DNA from 4 places in the Photobacterium sp. GB-36 genome. Region 4 is predicted to be linked to each of the others. Evidence: predicted binding sites of a transcription regulator. Region 4 holds the regulator's gene; each other region holds the start of a gene.

Region 1 (5,149 bases), on a different contig from region 4:
AGCACTGTCCCCGCTCACAGGCCCAACTTACACTGGCGATCTTAGCGTCCTTGAAAAAAAAAGGGTGCTAAGAGTATTAGTTTCGGCTGACTTAGGTTTTTACTATATTGAAGATGGTCTTCCAAAAGGCATTATCGCTGAATTACTTCACCACTTTGAGTTAGATATTCATAAAACTTATCCAAAACTCAATATTCAAGTGATCCCTGTACATCGAGATCAACTCATCAAATTCTTAATTACTGGATATGGTGATCTTGCCGTCGCTAATTTAACCATTACTGAACAGCGCAAAAAGCAAGTCGCCTTTAGTGAGCCTGTACTTACCAATATTTCAGAAGTTATTATTAATAATATTGATTCACCTGAAATTACAAAAATAGAGCAACTCAGCGATCAAGATATCTGGGTAAGAAAAAGTTCGAGCTACTATCAAAGCCTACTTGAAGTCAATAATCGTCTATTACTCCAACGCCTAGCGCCAATGAAGATCCATTTTTTAGAAGAAACACTGCAAGATTATGAGTTGTTGGAAATGGTTAATCTCGGGTTGATGAATATGACCGTTTTAGATGATCATAAGATGAAAATATGGAACAAGATATTACCAAAATTACGCATGAATTCTGCTTTCGTTTTAAGGAAAAACGGTGAAATAGCCTGGGCAATGAGAAAAGATAGCCCTAAATTAATGAAATTAGTTAATAGGTATATTGAACAAATAAAATCAGGGTCATTATTAGGAAATGTTATTTATAACAAGTATTTAAATAATCAAGGCTGGATAACAAACCTATTGAACCATAGTAATATGGATAAAATGGAAAAACTTTCTGATCTGTTTTTTAAATATTCTACGGAATATGATTTTGATTATTTAATGATGATGGCTCAGGGTTTCCAAGAATCAGGGCTTAATCAGCATAAAGTCTCCAATAAAGGTGCCGTTGGCATCATGCAAGTACTACCAAGTACAGCAAGAGATCGATATATAAATATTCCTAACATTTATATAGCAAGTAATAATGTTCATGCGGGTATAAAGTATATGCGCTATATCCAAAATAATTACTTAGATGATAGCAGTCTAACCTATGATAATAGAATGTATATGACACTCGCCTCTTATAATGCAGGACCTGGCAATATTAGAAAAATGCGACGTTATGCAAAGGAAAAAGGCTATAACCCTGATATATGGTTTAATAATGTTGAAATTATTACCAGGAGATATATAGGCAAACAACCTGTTGTCTACGTTACAAATATAAATCGTTATTACATTGTCTATAAACAATTAATGCGTTTAAAAAAATACCGCCAGAAAGGTGTCCGACCTTTTGTTCCACCTTACCGGTTTAATGTCCCTACCATTCTTGAATAAGTATACTTACTTACGTTGAGTCGCCTTTCGTTTAGACGATCAACGTAAGTTAGCCATACATGCATTATTTAGCCTTTAAGCTTTTATTCAATCTTGTTTCATTACGCTGATCGTGTCGATGGAAGTACCATAGCTTACGATTTTTAGAGGATTTTTTCATCGTTTCTATTCCACTAAATTATCACGAATATAATATTTCATTTTGTAAGACAAATGAATATTAAGTGCAGCATTGAATCATATTTAAAAAATTCTGAAATTTATTTATCTAAAATATTATTTTCCATATTTATTAAACATAATAAAAAATAACATTTGATATACACAGAGACTACAATTGCCTATTTAATCATCGTGTTTTTACCGATTGGACTACTGCGATATTCCAAAACCACTAAAAAGTATTTTTCAATCATATTACAGGTGAGATTCAGTTCACAGTTATGCTCATTTGGCATGTTGATGATACAGTTATATGAGCGTATAACGACAACCCAGTAATGACAGGGCTCTTTCGAACTGCAATCGTTTGCCGCAATCGTAATTCATCTAAGCACGTAATAGTGACAGAAAATTACGCGACCCAAAAGTGAGACTTAAGTCACTTTTAGAGAGAAAGAAATATTTAAACATAAGTATATATCTTGATAAGAATCACACTGAGAGCAACCAAACATGGTCTATCTACATTTCGTTTTAGGGTTAATCGTTATCGCAGCCCTAGCACTTGTTGCAAGTAATAACCGTAAAAACATCAAGTACAGATATATTATTCAGCTACTGCTTATTGAAATGGGATTAGCCTACTTTTTGCTTAACTCCTCAATGGGTACAGGGATCGTTAAAGAGTTTGCTGATGGATTTAATGGATTACTCAATTTTGCCGCAGAAGGGACAAATTTCGTCTTTGGTAACCTATCTAACAATGATGGCTTTAACTTCTTCTTAAGTGTTCTAATGCCAATCGTATTCATTTCAGCACTGATTGGTATTCTTCAGCACATCAAAGTTTTGCCATATGTCATAAAAGGCCTTGGATATTTATTATCAAAAGTTAATGGCATGGGTAAACTTGAATCCTTTAACGCTATTAGTGCCTTAATGGTCGGTCAATCTGAAAACTTCATCACCTATAAAGATATTCTCGGTAGAATGTCTGAGCGTCGCATGTACACGTTAGCGGCAACAGCCATGTCAACCGTATCGATGTCTATTGTCGGTTCTTACATGAAGCTAATCGATCCTAAATACGTCGTGGCTGCCTTGTTTCTAAACATGTTTAGTACCTTCATTATTCTCTCTATCATTAACCCATATGACCACGAAGCAGAGATGAATATTGATGAGATGATGGCGGCTGAAAGTGGTGAGAAACTGACGTTCTTTGAAATGTTAGGAGAATATATTCTTACTGGTTTTAAAGTCGCGGTTATTGTAGCGGCAATGCTGATTGGTTTTATCGCGCTAATTTCAATGATTAATGCCGGCTTTGATGCTGCATTCGGTATTAGCTTCCAAGATGTTATTGGCTACGCTTTCTATCCATTTGCATGGATCATGGGTATCCCTGCTCATGAAGCCCTACAAGCAGGTAGTATCATGGCAACCAAGCTTGTTGCTAACGAATTTGTAGCAATGCTGTCATTACAAAAACAAGTAAGTGAATTAACACCGCACACCGTAGGTATTGTTTCTATCTTCCTTGTGTCATTCGCTAACTTTAGCTCTATCGGTATTATTGCTGGTGCTGTAAAAGGGGTGAACGAAGAAAAAGGTAATATGGTGGCACGTTTTGGTTTACGTTTGCTTTACGGTTCAACGCTCGTTAGTTTTCTATCAGCGTTAATTGCAGGCATCATGATTTAATCGTTGTCATTGCCATTCCTCCCTTAAAATGCCGGTCTTTTCTAATATGAAGGCTGGCATTTTTATTACATCGTAAATTCCCCCTCCCCTTATTTATCTGTAAATTGAGAATTTAACTTTCATTTTCAGTTATTTGATTTGTATGATGAATGTATAGAATTGTGCCACTCATCACATAAAATTCGAATTCACGAACAATGTCCTGAGCCTATTAACTTAATAAATATAATTTTGAGGCTTATATGTCGGATAAAACCGTCTCTGGTGCTGAACTGGTTGTTGAAACTTTAAATGCACATAACATTCCACACATTTTTGGTATTCCAGGTGCAAAGGTGGATGCTGTTTTCGATGCTGTTTGTGATAACGGACCTGAAATCATTATTTGTCATCATGAACAAAATGCAGCGTTTATGGCAGCAGCAACAGGGCGTTTAACGGGTAAAGCAGGCATTTGTTTAGCGACCTCTGGCCCGGGCGCATCAAACCTTGTCACAGGCGTTGCAACAGCGAACAGTGAAGGTGATCCTGTGGTTGCACTTGCAGGTGCTGTACCGCTTTCGATGTATTCTCACAATACTCACCAATCCATGGATACCCGTTCACTGTTTACTCCTATCACCAAATTTTCAGCAGAAGTGATGGATAGCGGCTCGGTATCTGATGTTGTACATAAAGCTTTTCGTATTGCAGAGCAACCTACCCAAGGTGCTAGCTTTGTTAGTCTACCGCAAGATATTCTAACTAATCGTATTCCTTACCAACCAGTACAACAGCCTAATCCAATTTTGTTCGGTGGTGCACACCCGCAAGCTATTCGTCAGGCTGCTGATCGCATTAATGCTGCAAAAAATCCGGTGTTATTACTGGGTATGGATGCAAGCCAGCCTTTTGTTACTGATGCCATTCGCCAACTACTCAAACAAACACCAATTGCCGTTGTGAATACGTTTGCCGCAGCTGGGGTTATTTCTCATGATTTATACAACTGCTTTTTAGGTCGAGTGGGCTTATTTAAAAACCAACCCGGTGATATTGCGTTAAACAGCGCAGACTTAATCATCACCATTGGTTATAGCCCCATTGAATACGATCCGATTCTTTGGAATAAAGATGCAAATACCCCAATTATTCATATTGGTTATCAACAAGCAGATTTAGAAATTAGCTATAACCCTGTTTGTGAAGTTGTGGGTGACTTAGCGGTGTCTGTTACGTCTATTGCTTCTGAATTAGATAAGAGAGAATCCTTAGAAAGTAACCAACAAATCCAATTATTACGCCACGATTTACAACATATTATGCAAATGGGGATAAATAAAACCTCATCAAACGGCGTTCACCCACTTCGTTTTGTTCATGATTTACGTCGCTTTGTCAGTGACGACACCACTGTATGTTGTGATGTAGGCTCTATCTATATTTGGATGGCACGTTACTTCCACAGCTTTGAACCTCGTCGTTTATTGTTCAGTAATGGTCAACAAACATTGGGCGTCGCTTTACCTTGGGCAATTGCAGCTTCCCTTCTTCACCCTAATGAAAAAGTCATTTCCATGTCTGGTGATGGTGGCTTCCTATTCTCATCAATGGAATTAGCCACGGCCGTGCGTCATAAATGTAATATCGTTCACTTTGTTTGGACTGATCACAGTTATGACATGGTTAAGATTCAACAGCTTAAAAAGTATGGTCGAGAGAGTGCTGTCAGCTTTATAGGTCCTGATATTGTTAAGTATGCAGAAAGTTTCGGCGCACATGGTTTAGCGATCAATACTGCCGATGATATTGAGCCTGTTATGCGAAAAGCTATGAGCTTAAGTGGCCCAGTATTGGTTAACGTCAATGTTGATTATAGCGATAACAGTCGCCTACTTGATCAACTTCATCCATGCCAAC
Region 2 (5,149 bases), on a different contig from region 4:
AAAAATTGCCGATATTTTTGACCAATATTTAGTGTATCGCCCTGAGTGGATCCAACAATGGGAAGCGGGGGAAGTTGTCGCTGAATTAGAAGATGAGCATCCTTGGCAGCCTATTTTATGGCAAGCACTGTATGATCAAACCTTGGCACTTGGACAATCGCCTTATCATCGTGCCAACTTGTACGAACACTTTATTGAAACGCTACAAAACTACAACGCATCACAAGGTAAAGAAGCATTAATAGCAGCAGGCTTACCGCAGCGTTTATTTGTGTTTGGTATCTCATCATTACCCCCACGTTATCTAGATGCACTTGCTGCTATTGGTGAGCATATTGATGTGCATTTAATGTTTACTAACCCTTGTCGTTATTATTGGGGAGATATTCGCGATCGTAAACACCTTGCGCGACTCGCTGCCAGTAAGCGGGTCAAACTTCATAATATCGAAGAGCAACAAGATATTGATGCCACGATTGAAGTACTAAAAGACAACGATGAAAGCCACTATGATGATGAGATGCAAAATGGCATGGTCGGTAATAGCTTATTAGCCTCTATGGGTAAGCTTGGTCGCGATAACATGTATTTGTTATCGGAGATGCAAGTTAACGAAGTGGATGCCGGTTTCGTTGATATTGAATCAGATACTTTATTACATGCCATTCAAGCTGACATCTTAAACTTGGTTGATCGCCAAGATGATACCCAATTAGATTCTAGCGAGCATAAATTCCCAATTGCTGCAGATGATAACTCACTCTCTATTCATGCATGTCATAGCCCAATGCGTGAAGTTGAAGTGCTTCACGACAAGCTGTTAGCGATGTTTGAGGCAAACCCTGATCTGAAACCACGTGATGTGATCGTGATGGTGGCTGACATCAATGCCTACAGCCCCGCCATCCAAGCGGTATTTGGTAATGCGCCGGGTAACCGTTATATTCCATTTTCGATTTCTGACCGAACCGCAGAGCAAGAAAACCCGATATTGTTGGCGTTTTTACGTTTATTAACTTTGCCTGATAGTCGCTGTCATGCTTCTGAACTGTTAGAGCTATTAGAAGTGCCTGCGGTGATGAATAAGTTTGGTTTTGATAGCCAAAGCTTTGAGAAAGTAAAACAGTGGATCGAAGAAGCGGGAGTTCGCTGGGGCTTAGATCAGCATACATCGAGCCAATTTAATCTTCCTGAGCAGATGCAAAATACTTGGCTGTTTGGTATTCAGCGCATGCTGTTAGGTTATGCCATGCCCCATAATACTGGTTTGTTTGAAGGCATTTCTGCTTACGATCAAGTACAGGGGATTGATGCGGAGTTAGCTGGGCAGTTAGCTGGCTTTATTGATTGCTTAATTAGTTACCGTGAAGTGTTAGCACAGCCACATTTGGTGACAGAGTGGGCGGATACACTTAACCAAATGCTGGATGATTTTTTCGCGGTGGAATTAGAAGGCGAACTGGTTCTTAAATCTATTCGCGATAACTTACACCGCTTGCACGAACAACTCGATGATGCGGGTTATCAAGGTGAGATCACACCAGCAGTGCTAACTCAATATTTACGCGATAAGTTATCGGGTGAGCGAGTAAGCCAACGCTTCCTTGCTGGACAAGTGAATTTTTGTACCTTAATGCCAATGCGTTCGATCCCCTTTGATGTGGTGTGCTTGCTTGGCATGAATGATGGTGCTTACCCTCGAAATATTGCCCCTGAAGGGTTTGATTTAATGAATGGTCGCACTAAAGCGGGCGATCGTTCTCGTCGTGATGATGACCGTTATCTTTTCCTTGAAGCATTATTATCAGCGCAAGAAACCTTATATATCAGCTACGTGGGTCGCTCAATTCAAGACAACGCAGAAAAAATTGCGTCTGTGCTAGTCAGTGAGCTGGTGGAATATTGTCAGCAAGGTTATTGCTTAGAGGGGGATGAATCTCTTCCTGTCGATAAATCAGCCGAAAACATTAAACAAAAACTGATTGAGCACCATCCCTTAGTGCCATTTAGTCCGAGTGCTTTTATCGGGAGTAATAGCAGTTATGCCATTGAATGGCTACCCGCTGCTGCTCGTGAAGGGCAAGCGAGCCAACCTTTCCAATTAGGTGAACTTCCTCCAGAACCGATTGCCGATGATCAACAACAAGTATTAGAGCTTGCTGAGTTGCAGCGTTTCTGGCGTTTACCGGTACGTTATTTCTTTAACCGTCGTTTGAAAGTCTACTTTGAGCCGCCAATGGGATTATTGGAAGATGATGAACCGTTTGTGCTTAATCAGCTAGAAAGCTATCACGTTAAAGATGAGCTATTAGCATTATTGCTTGATGCTCAAATGACCAATAAAGATCCGGATCAGATCTTCAGTCATTTCGCTCAAGAGCAAAAAGCAGCGGGCAAGTTACCTGTAGCGGCATTTGGTGATATTGATTTAGATGCCAGTCGTCTAGCAGTACGTGAGTTAGTGAGCCAAATTGAGCCATTAATTCATGCGCCATTAGATGATCAGGAAGTGGCAATAACACTAACGATAAATGGTCATGCCGTATTACTTCAAGGTTGGCTGAAACAGCGCTATCAATCAGGTTTAATGCGTTTTCGTAGTGGTAAAGTGCGCTCGGTAGATTTACTCGCGGCTTGGTGTGATCACTTATGTTTAGCGATTAGCCAGCCAGAATTGAACCCGAAAACACATATTATTGGTACCGATAAGCACCTTGTCATTAATGCGATCGAAGCGAGTAAAGCACAAGGTTATTTACAAGAGCTTATCGAGTTGTATTACCAAGGTTTGAATCAACCTTTAGCGTATTTTCCGAAAACAGCACATGCAGGTATTCAAGCGTGTGTTGATAAGCAAGGTAACTGGAAAGACGATGAACAAACCATCGAGAAAGCCTACAGCAAAATGGCAGATTGTTTTAACGATGGTTACTTTTTTGCAGGTGAAGGCGCGGATGAATACATCAATCGAGTATGGACACATTGGAATGATGAACTTGCACAGAATAGCTATGTGTTGGCACTGAAAGTACTTCAAGCTGCGGTATTAAATAGTGAAGAAGTAAAGCCGGAATAAGGGGTAGTGTGGCCGCCAGCAAATCATTATTAGTTGTAGGGTGCTTGCTGTACGGCCACCGGTCCAGAGGTGACCAAGTTTCTGGCGCTGATACTAACCAACCGCTGTAATACAAACCGTGAGTAAGTTCTCACAATATTAGAATATAACAAGATTTGATCGCTCAATATTCGCTTATAAGTGTTTGATCACAGTAGTGATGTGAGCAAGATCACCTTGAGCTTCAAGGGATCATTGGAGTGATCGAGTTTTACGATATGGGACAAGTAAAATCATGACGGTACAAACGCAAACCAATATTTTGCAGCCAATGGCCTTTCCATTGCATGGTACACGTTTAATTGAAGCATCTGCCGGTACGGGCAAAACATTTACTATTGCCAGTTTATACCTGCGTCTATTACTCGGTCATGGTAATGCAGAAACGCGTCATGCTGTTGAATTAACGGTTGATCAAATACTGGTGGTGACTTTTACCGAAGCGGCAACGGCAGAGCTTCGCGATCGTATTCGTGGCCGTATTCACGATGCGCGTTTAGCGTTTAGTCGTGGTGTGAGTGGCGATCCCGTTATAGCCCCGTTACTGCAAGAGTATCCCGATCATAAAGCGGCAGCCAATATTTTACTGCAAGCTGAACGTCAAATGGATGAAGCGGCTATTTATACCATCCATGGTTTTTGTCAGCGAATGTTGACTCAAAACGCGTTTGAATCAGGCTGTCGTTTCAACAATGAATTTGTCACCGATGAAAGCCAATTGAAGAACTTGGTGGTAGCGGATTACTGGCGTAGTCATTTCTATCAGTTACCACGAGCGCTTGCTTGTCAGATCCGTGATTTATGGTCATCGCCGCATGCGCTATTAAAAGATATTGGCAATAGTTTAACAGGTGTTCCCGTTAAACTTTCTGTAGCGGCTATGACGGCAAGTTTAGAGCAGTTACATCAGCAAAATATCGAACGCATTAATGAATTTAAAGCATTATGGAAACAGCACTTCGCTGATTTAGAAGCGTTAATTGCCAATTCAGACGTGAATAAACGTAGCTATACCAAAAAGAGCCTACCAACGTGGCTCGCTCAAGTGAATGAATGGGCTAATCAACCGACTGAGAATTATGATTTACCGGATAAATTAGAGAAGTTTCACCAACAGGAATTGATCACTAAAACCCCGAAAGGTGAAGCACCACAGCATGCGGTATTTGTTGCGGTTGCAGATTTACTTGATAACCCAGCGACATTACGCGATCCCTTATTAGCGCACGCGATTGAACATTGTCGTATTTTACTGGCGCAGGCAAAAGCCCATAAAGGGTGGTTATCGTTTGATGATCTCTTAACGCAGTTAGGCGCTGCGATCGATAACGATCAAGATGATCTCCTGGCAAGTAAGATCCGCAGCCAATATCCAGTTGCGATGATCGACGAATTCCAAGATACCGACCCCTTGCAGTACGGTATCTTCAGTTCGGTGTATCACGATCACCCTGAATGCGGATTGTTTATGATCGGTGATCCTAAGCAGGCGATTTATGCGTTTCGTGGGGCAGATATTTTTACTTATATTCAAGCCCGTCGTCAGGTTCAAGATCATTACACATTAGGTACCAACTGGCGTTCAACGGCAGATATGATTGCGTCGGTAAATAGCGTCTTTGATACACCTAATAGCCCGTTTATTTATGATCAAGATATTACCTTTGATCCTGTTGGTCATAGTCCGAAAGCACCAGATCGTAGCTGGTGGCTAAACGGCGAACAACAACACGCGCTCACGTTCTGGTTGCAAGATAGCCTCGATGGTAAGCCTATTACCAAGGGCGATTATGAGTCGACGATGGCAACGGCGACAGCCGCACACATTCAGCATATTTTAGAGCAGTCACAACAAGGGCAAGGCTACTTTTTAGATAAAGAAACTCAACACCCAGTGAAAGCGGGTGATATTGCGGTGTTAGTACGTACAGGACGAGAAGGTAAGTTGGTGCGTGAAGCACTGGCAAAACAAGGGATTGCCAGTGTGTATTTATCTAATCGTGATAGCGTTTTTTCCACTGCTGAAGCGGCTGA
Region 3 (5,149 bases), on a different contig from region 4:
AACCAAAATCAACACCACGACCTTATGATACGGATCGTGATGGCTTGGTAATTGGTGAAGGTGCTGGCACATTAGTGTTAGAAGAATACGAGCATGCCGTTGCACGTGGCGCTAAGATCTATGCCGAAGTGGTAGGATTTGCGAGTAACTGTGATGCCGCCCATGTAACACAGCCACAAAAAGAAACCATGCAGCTTTGTATGGAGATGGCACTGCAACAGGCAAATTTATCGCCAAGTGAAATTAGTTACATTTCAGCACATGGTACTGCAACCGAAAAAGGTGATATTGCAGAAAGCCAAGCAACAGCGAGTATCTTTGGCAACAACACTCCAATTAGCTCTCTGAAAAGCTATTTAGGCCATACCCTTGGGGCCTGTGGTGCGATTGAAGCGTGGCTAAGTTTAGAAATGATGCATGGCGGCTGGTTCAGCCCAACGCTTAACCTTGAGAACGTTGATCCTGAATGTGGTGATTTAGACTACATTCGTGGCGAAGGTCGCAACCTTGATTGCCAATATATTATGAGCAACAACTTTGCGTTTGGCGGGATTAACACTTCCATTATCTTTAAGCGAATGTAACTTAAGATACTCTAACGATACCGTATCTATACCATTATAAATAACCATGCTTGAACATTTTATCACTTCTCAAGCATGGTTAATTTCAATCGTATTATTGCTGTTTTAAAAACGTAATTGCCTGATCTTTTTCTTCTGGCAGGAAGAATTTAATGTCTATTTTACGAAACAGATTATCTTCCACTTTTACGATTTTTTCTATCCATTTTTTCTCTGCAACAACAGCCACTTTTGCTACATGTGATATTCCCGCATGAAACAAATAGCGCACTTCTTCTAGCAATGCTGAAAATTCAATCCCATCAAAATTGTCAATCTGCTCAAAGATAACAACTTTACCGTGTAATTCTGTCTTCGCCTGAGCATCAAACAAAATACGTTTCATATCATCTTCAGTCACTTTGCCATCAATTGAAAAAGCCACGGCATTATCAATATCTAAGTTAATCATAGTTAACATTATAAGTTTCCTTAATCCATCAAGAAATGATGAAAATACTATGCGCTTTTTAAATGAAAACGACAGTAATTAAAGAGCATAATTAAGGGAAATGACATTTCAGAATGATCGTATATTCAAGAGAACGATAAACGTTAAATAGAATAGTAAATATTCAATCAATACCTGAAGGTATATATCTATATATAAATGCACTCACAACGACATATAAATATCAACATCATAAGTATAATCACTATTTATTATTTATATCCCCATCAGTAAATAACGACACAAACTGTCACACCATGCCGAGCTTAGTTACAGCATAATAATAGAAAACAAGATGCATAATATTGCTTTTAAGTCTTTAAAAAGGTTCTTCGTGAATACTTTAACAACCAAAACAATTTAGAGCTCTAATCACTTAACTTTCATTTATGTACATTAATAAACGAGATCTTGCTCAAATAAATTACGATTATTCAACTTTTATTCAGATAATTATCATCCTGATAGGTAATAATACCCACCAAATTATTTAGAGCTCAAAGGAATAGACTCTTAATATGGACATATCAACACCTTCGGTAATGACTTCCGATACAGGTGAAGACCAGATACAAAAGTGGACTTTTTCAACACCAACAGCTCATGATGGCGATGACGTTTTTACGTTGATCGCAAACAGTCCTCCTCTCGATACCAATTCATCTTATTGTAATTTTCTTCAAACAACTCACTTTAGTAATACGTGTGTTATAGCAAAAGATGATGGTGGTGAAATAGCAGGTTTTATCTCTGGTTACCCAAAACCTAATCAGCCAAATACTTTATTTATATGGCAAGTTGCCGTAGCTCCTCAATTTCGAGGAAAAGGGCTCGCTTTTACCATGTTAGATAACCTGTTAAGTCGAGACTCTCTAAATAATATTACCGCTATAGAAACAACCATTACGGAAGAGAATAATGCTTCGTGGGCGTTATTTAATAAACTTGATGCACGTAATGGTAACAATGGCGAAGTCAGTACATTTTTAGACAAGAATATACATTTTAAAGGCAAGCACGATACGGAATTGTTGTATCGCATCCCTTTAATTCAAATTAAACAGAAAGGATTATAACGGCCATATCATGGATATTTTTAAGAAGCAGGAATCTAAAGTTCGTTCTTACTCAAACAGTTTTCCCGTCGTTTTTACTAAAGCAAAAGGGAGTTGGCTTGAAACCGAACAAGGAGATCGTTACTTAGATTTTCTAGCCGGTGCTGGATCACTGAACTACGGCCATAATAACCCTACTTTAAAACAGGCTTTGCTCGACTATATCGAACAAGATGGGATCACTCATGGTTTAGATATGCACTCGACAGCAAAGGCTAATTTCCTTGAAGCATTAGAACGCAATATTTTAGCTCCTCGTCAACTTAATTACGTTACTCAATTTACCGGCCCAACGGGTACTAACGCTGTAGAAGCGGCACTAAAACTTGCGCGTAAAGTGAAAAAACGTAGCTCTATTGTGGCTTTCACCAATGGTTTTCATGGTTGTACAGCTGGAGCGCTAGCTGCAACAGGCAATCAACATCACCGTCAAGGTGCAGGGACAAGTTTAAACAATGTTACTCGTATTCCATTTGAAGGTTATGCGGACATTGATGGCCTTAAATTGTTTGAAACTATGCTAGCGGATAATTCAGCAGGTATGGACAAGCCAGCCGCTGTCTTGATTGAAACAGTACAGGGCGAAGGCGGCTTAAACGTTGCGTCTAACCAGTGGTTACAACGATTAGAAAAAGTCTGTAAACAAAATGATATTTTATTGATTGTTGATGATATTCAAGCAGGCTGTGGCCGTACTGGTACCTTCTTTAGCTTTGAGCCGTCAGGTATTAAACCAGATATGGTTACCCTCTCTAAATCAATTGGTGGTTACGGCTTACCAATGGCAATCGTGCTATTCAAACCAGAGCTCGATATTTGGAACCCAGGTGAGCATAACGGCACATTCCGTGGCAACAATCACGCATTCATTACAGCAACGAAAGCACTCGAAACCTATTGGGCTGATGACCAACTAGAAAAACACGTTGCAACATGCTCAAACATTATTGCTAACGTCATTGATAAATGCCTACACGACCATCCTGATATGTTTGTGCAAAGAAAGGGGCGAGGCATGATGATTGGTATTGAGTGTAATGATGGCGATCTGTCTAGCCAAATCACCAAAGCCTGTTTTGAAAATGGATTAGTGATTGAAACCGCGGGTCCTAATGATGAAGTCGTGAAGTTCTTTAGCCCACTCACCATTACAACGGCAGAGCTTGAGCAAGGCTTAGCAATTTTTGAAAATGCGGTTGAGCACGTTGTTGCTAAAAACTTTAGAAAAGCATCGTAATTTAAGGACGAAAAATGATTGTTAGAACATTAGATGAATGTCGAGACAGTGAACGCCGTGTAGCTTCTGAAACTTGGGAAAGTGTTCGTATGCTTCTTAAAGATGACAAGATGGGGTTTTCTTTTCACATCACGACAATCTTTGAGAACACTGAAACCCATATTCATTATCAAAATCACTTAGAGTCTGTTTACTGCATGAGTGGTGAAGGTGAAATTGAAGTTGTTGGGGGCGAAACTTACCCAATTAAACCAGGTACACTATACATTCTTGATAAACACGATGAGCATTATTTACGTGCTTATAAAGACAAAGAAATGGTGATGGCTTGTGTGTTTAATCCGCCAATCACAGGCAAAGAAACACATGATGAAAACGGTGTTTATCCACTCGTTGACTAAAACATTACGTGTATAGCCAGCGCACTTTCAGCGAAAAAAAAATCCCTGTATAGCAAAGCTGATACAGGGATTTTTCTTGCGTAATATTAGATAATATTAATCGAATTCAACCAGATTTTTTTGATATTGCTGATGTTGCTGTTGTACCGCTTCTGACGGACGACCCGTTGCTTTACTTACCACCACAACCGCAACAGTGGCAAAAATAAAGCCAGGAATGATCTCATATAAGTCAAACATTCCACCTGTTAGTTGCTTCCATACCACAACGGTGACCGCACCTGTCACGATACCTGCAATCGCACCATAACGGTTCATCCCACTCCAGTACAAACTTAATAGCAATACAGGGCCAAATGCCGCACCAAACCCCGCCCAAGCATAAGACACAAGACCTAAAACGGAGCTATCAGGGTTTAATGCTAAAACGAAGGCAACAATTGATAATGCAATAACCGCAATACGCCCAACCATAACAATTTCGTTGCTTGACGCTTGTGGACGAAATACTTGTTTATAGAAATCTTCAGCCAATGCCGATGAAGAGACTAACAACTGAGAGTCCGCAGTACTCATGATCGCCGCTAAGATTGCCGCTAGTAAAATACCGGCCATCACGGGATGGAAAATCGCATTCACTAGCAACATGAAGACTTTTTCACTATCCGCTAACTCACCACCAAGGTTGCCATCAACATAAACAATACCCGTTAAGCCGACTAACAACGCACCAATCATCGACAGAGCCGTCCACACCACGGCAATACGACGCGCCGTACCAATGTCTTTATTTGAACGTGTCGCTTTAAAACGCGCAAGGATATGAGGCTGACCAAAGTAACCAAGCCCCCAACCTAATAGTGACAAAATAACCATAAATGATAATGGCTGGCCTTTAATATCATGCCAGAGCGTTAATAATTCAGGGTTCTTGTTATGAAGCGTTTCTATTAGCTGAACGGGATCGGCATTCATCGCTGCGATCGGCACAATAAGCAATGCAGCTGACATCAATAGGCCTTGCACTAAATCAGTCCAAGATACCGCCAGGAACCCCCCAAATAAGGTATACGTTACAACACACAAAGTACCGATAAATAGCGCGAGCGTGTAATCTAAACCGAAGACGGTTTCAAATAGTTTTCCGCCTGCCACTAAACCAGCACTGGTATAGAAAAGGAAAAAGAGCAAAATAAAGAAGGCGGAAATCGTTTGGATAAGCTTTGAATTATCATCAAATCGACGTGATAAAAACTCAGGTAAAGTCAGTGAGTTGTCTGCTGTTATACTATAAGTGCGCAGGCGTTTAGCACAGATCAGCC
Region 4 (5,149 bases):
GATCTCCAATGCTTATGGTGATCTCAATGCTACCGTTTATACCATTTTACAATCTGCTTTTATCAGCGCAGGACAACGGTGTACTTGTGCTCGCCGACTATACTTACCCTTGGGTAGCGAAGGGGATGCGTTGTTGGCAGCTTTAGTGGAAGCAACCAAAGCGATTGTGGTCGATGGACCATTTGCCGAGCCTGCGCCGTTTATGGGGCCTCAAATCTCCCGTCAAGCCGCAGACAATATTGTGCAAACTCAACGACAATTAGTATCGCTTGGTGGCGAAGTATTGGTAGAGGCAAAGCGCGGACAGGGGGCGGTGGTTACACCTGGGATCGTTGATGTTACGAATATCGAAAATTTACCCGATGAAGAATACTTTGGCCCATTATTGCAGGTAGTGCGTTATCAAGATCTTGCTCAAGCTGTGTGTCTTGCGAACGACACCCGTTATGGCTTATCAGCCGGGCTTGTATCAACCGATGATAGTGAATGGCAATATTTTATTGATCATATTCGCGCGGGGATTGTAAATCGTAATCGCCAGTTAACGGGAGCGAGTGGAGATGCACCGTTTGGTGGCCCAGGAGCATCTGGTAATTTACGCCCAAGTGCTTACTACGCTGCTGATTATTGTGCTTACCCAATGGCATCAATGGAAGGTGAGGCAACATGCTTACCTGAGCAGTTATCTCCGGGTATTTCACTCTGAGACTAATAGGTTCACTGTATTACTTACAGTAAGGATTGTGCAGCATGGAACAATTATTTACCGCGTTATGGCAAGATTATACTCAGCGATTATGCCCTTCAGCGCTGAATATTCGGCAATTACTTACCGAAGATGCGCCACTTAGAAATGATCATATTGCGTTGCGTACCTTTGCACTACCTAAATGTGGTTTAGCAAGATTAGCGGCTCCATTTATTGCGGTAGGTTATAAACCCAAAGGTCGATATCATTTCAAAGCGAAAAAGTTATATGCAGAGCACTTTGAACATCCCGATCCTTCTGCGCCTAAAGTATTTATTAGTGAACTGCAATTAGGATTATGTTCAACAGAGTTACAAACAGAAGTACGTCAGCTTGTCGATCAAGTTGATGATGCTTATTTTGCTGATCCTGCTTTTCTTTCTCAAGGTAAACCATGGCAATTAAGCCGTGATAGTTATCAGTTTTTAAATGCAGAAAGTGAATATGCAGGGTGGGTGGCAGCGCATGGTTTTGGTGCTAATCATTTTACTGTTGATATTAATCAGCTTGAGCAATTTAATGAAATTTCTGAAGTGAACCATTTTCTCGAATCAAGTGGTTTTGACATTAATCAGGCGGGAGGTGCGGTAAAAGGCGATCCTACTGTGATGTTAGAGCAATCAGCAACCATGGCTGATAAAGTCATGGTCACGTTTTCTGATGGTGAGATGTTGGTCTCTGGCGGATTTTATGAGTTTGCTAAACGTTATTTACAGCCAGATGGTGAGATTTATACCGGATTTGTAGAAGCTTCGGCAGATAAGATCTTTGAAAGTACTTATAACTCTTGAACAGTGTAAACAATGCAATAAAAAGCAGCCAATTGGCTGCTTTTTTTAAATCTGTTAATTATCGAGGGGAGATCCCCAAATACCACTGTCTTCAACAGGACAGCGACGTAAACCTGTTTGCTGTTCTAAATAACAACGACGGTCACTAAAGCCTGTCATCTCAATAGTTGTAGGTTGAGGAGCGATAGCGCCAGGTACAGTGGTGTAGCTATTCGGGGCAAAACGTTCAATATCCATATAAAAACCAAAAAAAGATGAAGTCCATTCATTGCTTGAATTTAGCATTTAATTTGAGCAATACAAGTTAATTAATGGCATTAATGACACACTTTTTAAAGGTATTTATGGGGTGGATTATTAATCAATAAGAAATAAAAAAGCCGCAACAGTGTGCGGCTTTTTTCGTACGGTTAAAGACGTTAAAAATTAACGCGTACCGTAAACAACAATCGTCTTACCGTGAGCAGAGATTAGATTCTGCTCTTCAAGCATTTTTAGAATACGACCCACTGTTTCACGAGAACAGCCAACAATTTGACCGATTTCTTGACGAGTGATCTTAATCTGCATGCCATCAGGGTGCGTCATTGCATCTGGTTGTTTTGCAAGATTTAGCAATGTCTGTGCGATACGACCTGTAACATCTAAGAATGCCAAATCACCTACTTTCTGGCTTGTCACTTGTAGGCGACTTGCCATTTGAGCAGATAAGCGCATCAGAATATCAGGGTTAACCTGAATTAACTGACGGAATTTTTTGAATGAAATTTCTGCTACTTCACAAGGACTTTTCGCACGAACCCAAGCAGTACGCTCTTGATCTTCTTCGAATAAGCCAAGCTCACCAATAAAGTCACCTTGGTTTAGGTAAGAAAGGATCATTTCCTTACCTTCTTCATCCTTGATTAGTACAGCAACAGAACCCTTCACAATGTAGTACAACGTTTCTGCTTTCTCACCTGCGTGGATCAGCGTACTTTTCGATGGGTACTTGTGAATATGACAATGGGAAAGAAACCACTCTAAAGTTGGATCTGTTTGCGGTTTACCTGGAACCATATTACTAACTTCCTCTGCATTTGTTGCCCAACAGCATTGGTTTCTTTTCTAACTTTTATCACGAGAAAAAAAACTGCCTACTGATAGGGTATCCATTCAGCCGCTGGGCTGCAAGCTAACTTGAATAAGTTAGAGTGTATCCTTTTTCTGCGCCTTTTTCTTGATATTGATCTAGTAGATTCGTTCATTTCATATGGATAACTGTGCACAGGATCACAATGCGGCGAGATAATTTTAAGTGGTGCGATAAGTAATGATTATTACGACGATTTTTAGAGAGGAAAAAAGTTGTTATTAAGGCGGAGAATTAGGATTTACATTCATTATTTAATCAATAAGACTAGAGACAATTATTGGGCGTTTGAATAAGGATTAAGCGATGCAGTCCCGAGTAAAATGGGTAGAAGATATGACTTTTTTAGGTCAATCTAGCTCCGGTCATAGTGTAGTCATGGATGGTAATGGAGGGGATAAAGCTCCAAGTCCAATGGAATTGGTATTAATGGCGGCGGGAGGGTGTAGCTCAGTAGATGTTGTCAGTGGTTTACAATCCCAAGCGCAAAATATTGTGGGTTGTGAGGTTCTTATTTCAGCTGAGCGTCGAGAGCAAGCGCCACGTTTATTTACCGCAGCCAATTTGCATTTTATTGTTTCAGGTTTTGATTTAAATGAAACCTTAGTGGCTAACACCATTGCTGATTCTTTAGAGAAATATTGCTCTGTATGCTTGATGATTGGTGAAAAGGTTAAGTTGACTCATTCGTATGAAATCATCACTGCTTAATAATGATTGAGATGAAAAAGGTTGGTGTTTGTGCCAACCTTTTTTCTATTTATTTTCGTTTGTGCAAACTTAACTGATTTTCCCTGTATTAATCAGTTTCTCGATAAGGGGGCGCATGATCAATTCCATTGCAAAACTCATTTTTCCACCAGGGACGACAAGCGTGTTATGACGTGACATAAATGAGCCTTGGATCATGGAAAGTAAATACGGAAAATCGACATTATTTAAACCGCGAAATCGGATCACAACAAAGCTTTCATCTAAGCTTGGGATCCCTTTGGCACTCACCGGGTTTGAGGTATCAACGGTTGGTACACGTTGAAAGTTGATATGTGTGCGTGAAAATTGCGGAGTTAAATAATTTAAGTAATCGTCCATGGAGCGAACGATTGACTCCATCACCGCTTCGCGAGAGTGCCCTCGATCTCTCGTGTCACGAACAATTTTTTGGATCCACTCCAAGTTAACAATGGGTACCATGCCAATAAGAAGATCAACATGCTGTGCGACATGGATCTCGCCATCGACAACCCCACCATGTAAGCCTTCATAAAAGAGTAAATCAGTGTTTTCTGCTAACTGTTGCCACGGAGTAAACGTTCCGGGCATTTGGTTGTAGGGTACGGCTTCGTCAAATGTGTGTAGATAACGGCGAAAGCGGCCAGTGCCATCTTCACCATATTGTTTGAAAAATTGCTCTAATTGGGCAAAGTCATTGGCTTCTGAGCCAAAATAGCTGATATGTCGACCTTGCTCTTTAGCTTTGCGGATCTCAGTGTCCATTTCAGGGCGGGTATAGCGATGGAAGCTATCGCCTTCTAGCCATGCCGCATTAATGTTCATCATATTGAACATCTTTCGGAATGCTTCAGAAGTCGTCGTGGTTCCTGCTCCTGATGAACCAGTAACTGCAATAATAGGATGTTTTGCAGACATGACTAACCTTGTCGTTGTTGATTATCGAAAGATAAATGAGAAAGCAGGCAATAATAAAATTACCTGATCGGGCAACAATGCTACTACAAGTTAACAGGGATGTCGGGATTGAAAAGTGAAACTGCTAGCGGAGGCAAGTTTTGAGTCGTAACTCTCTGGGCACGACTCACATTAATAAAACTTATTGCAACTGATTGCGTAATTTTATGTCGACAGATTCATGCAATTCAGAAAATACAATCACAGCATCACCGGATTTCAGTTGCTGCATCACGTAATTCACTTTGTTTTCTAAGCTCATTTCAACTTCACCGTAATCAGTGCCTTCACGTAGCACAAATTGTTCAATCAGGTTAGTCAGTGTTTCTGGGGCGATATCTTGCCAAGGAATGATCATTTTATATCTCGTCGACTGCGTTACTGATACGCGCAGTATATGATAAAAATATCACTAGCCCTATTGAGGAGTGGTGAGTTTGGTTTTAAACCATGTTGGAACGCTGTGTTCGAGCCAAAACGTCGGTTTAAAAATAGAACCACTAACGAACCCAACATGGCCACCTTTTTCATATAAGTTGTAGTCGATATTACTCGGCAATGGTTGTGATGGGATCACCGATTCGGTCATGAACGGATCGTCTTTGGCATGGATAATCCGCAGTGGTGTACTGATCAAGTTGAGCTGTTGAAGGCCACTACAACGTTGATAATAATCGTCAGCATCAATAAAACCATGGAGAGGAGCGGTAATGTGCTGATCAAATTGCCATACCGTATTTATCGCAGCTAATTGCTGGTGGGTGATGGGCATTTTATCTTGATGAAGTG

The links. Region 4 encodes CRP, which controls carbon source genes, mostly activating them, when cyclic AMP is high. Its sites were predicted from a motif close to TGTGANNNNNNTCACA; they were not measured.
Region 1: a site for CRP is predicted at 1,975-1,990, ahead of C9J46_RS03150 (NupC/NupG family nucleoside CNT transporter). Genes of this name have one in related genera too.
Region 2: a site for CRP is predicted at 3,277-3,292, ahead of recB (exodeoxyribonuclease V subunit beta). Genes of this name have one in related genera too.
Region 3: a site for CRP is predicted at 1,479-1,494, ahead of ectA (diaminobutyrate acetyltransferase). Genes of this name have one in related genera too.

The regions. Positions count from the first base shown of each region.
Region 1 covers NZ_PYNY01000002.1:332,244-337,392, reverse strand. Annotated here, with positions in the region: gene C9J46_RS03155 (lytic transglycosylase F) at 1-1,384, shown strand, start outside; gene C9J46_RS03150 (NupC/NupG family nucleoside CNT transporter) at 2,060-3,250, shown strand; gene alsS (acetolactate synthase AlsS) at 3,493-5,149, shown strand, end outside.
Region 2 covers NZ_PYNY01000015.1:80,243-85,391, reverse strand. Annotated here, with positions in the region: gene recC (exodeoxyribonuclease V subunit gamma) at 1-3,076, shown strand, start outside; gene recB (exodeoxyribonuclease V subunit beta) at 3,351-5,149, shown strand, end outside.
Region 3 covers NZ_PYNY01000004.1:279,411-284,559, forward strand. Annotated here, with positions in the region: gene C9J46_RS05985 (beta-ketoacyl-ACP synthase) at 1-584, shown strand, start outside; gene C9J46_RS05990 (STAS/SEC14 domain-containing protein) at 679-1,044, opposite strand; gene ectA (diaminobutyrate acetyltransferase) at 1,593-2,150, shown strand; gene ectB (diaminobutyrate--2-oxoglutarate transaminase) at 2,161-3,426, shown strand; gene C9J46_RS06005 (ectoine synthase) at 3,441-3,827, shown strand; gene putP (sodium/proline symporter PutP) at 3,924-5,149, opposite strand, start outside.
Region 4 covers NZ_PYNY01000008.1:16,340-21,488, reverse strand. Annotated here, with positions in the region: gene astD (succinylglutamate-semialdehyde dehydrogenase) at 1-706, shown strand, start outside; gene C9J46_RS09545 (DUF1338 domain-containing protein) at 751-1,539, shown strand; gene C9J46_RS09540 (hypothetical protein) at 1,594-1,776, opposite strand; gene crp (cAMP-activated global transcriptional regulator CRP) at 1,966-2,598, opposite strand; gene C9J46_RS09530 (OsmC family protein) at 2,978-3,382, shown strand; gene C9J46_RS09525 (phosphoribulokinase) at 3,452-4,321, opposite strand; gene C9J46_RS09520 (YheU family protein) at 4,503-4,718, opposite strand; gene C9J46_RS09515 (hydrolase) at 4,779-5,149, opposite strand, start outside.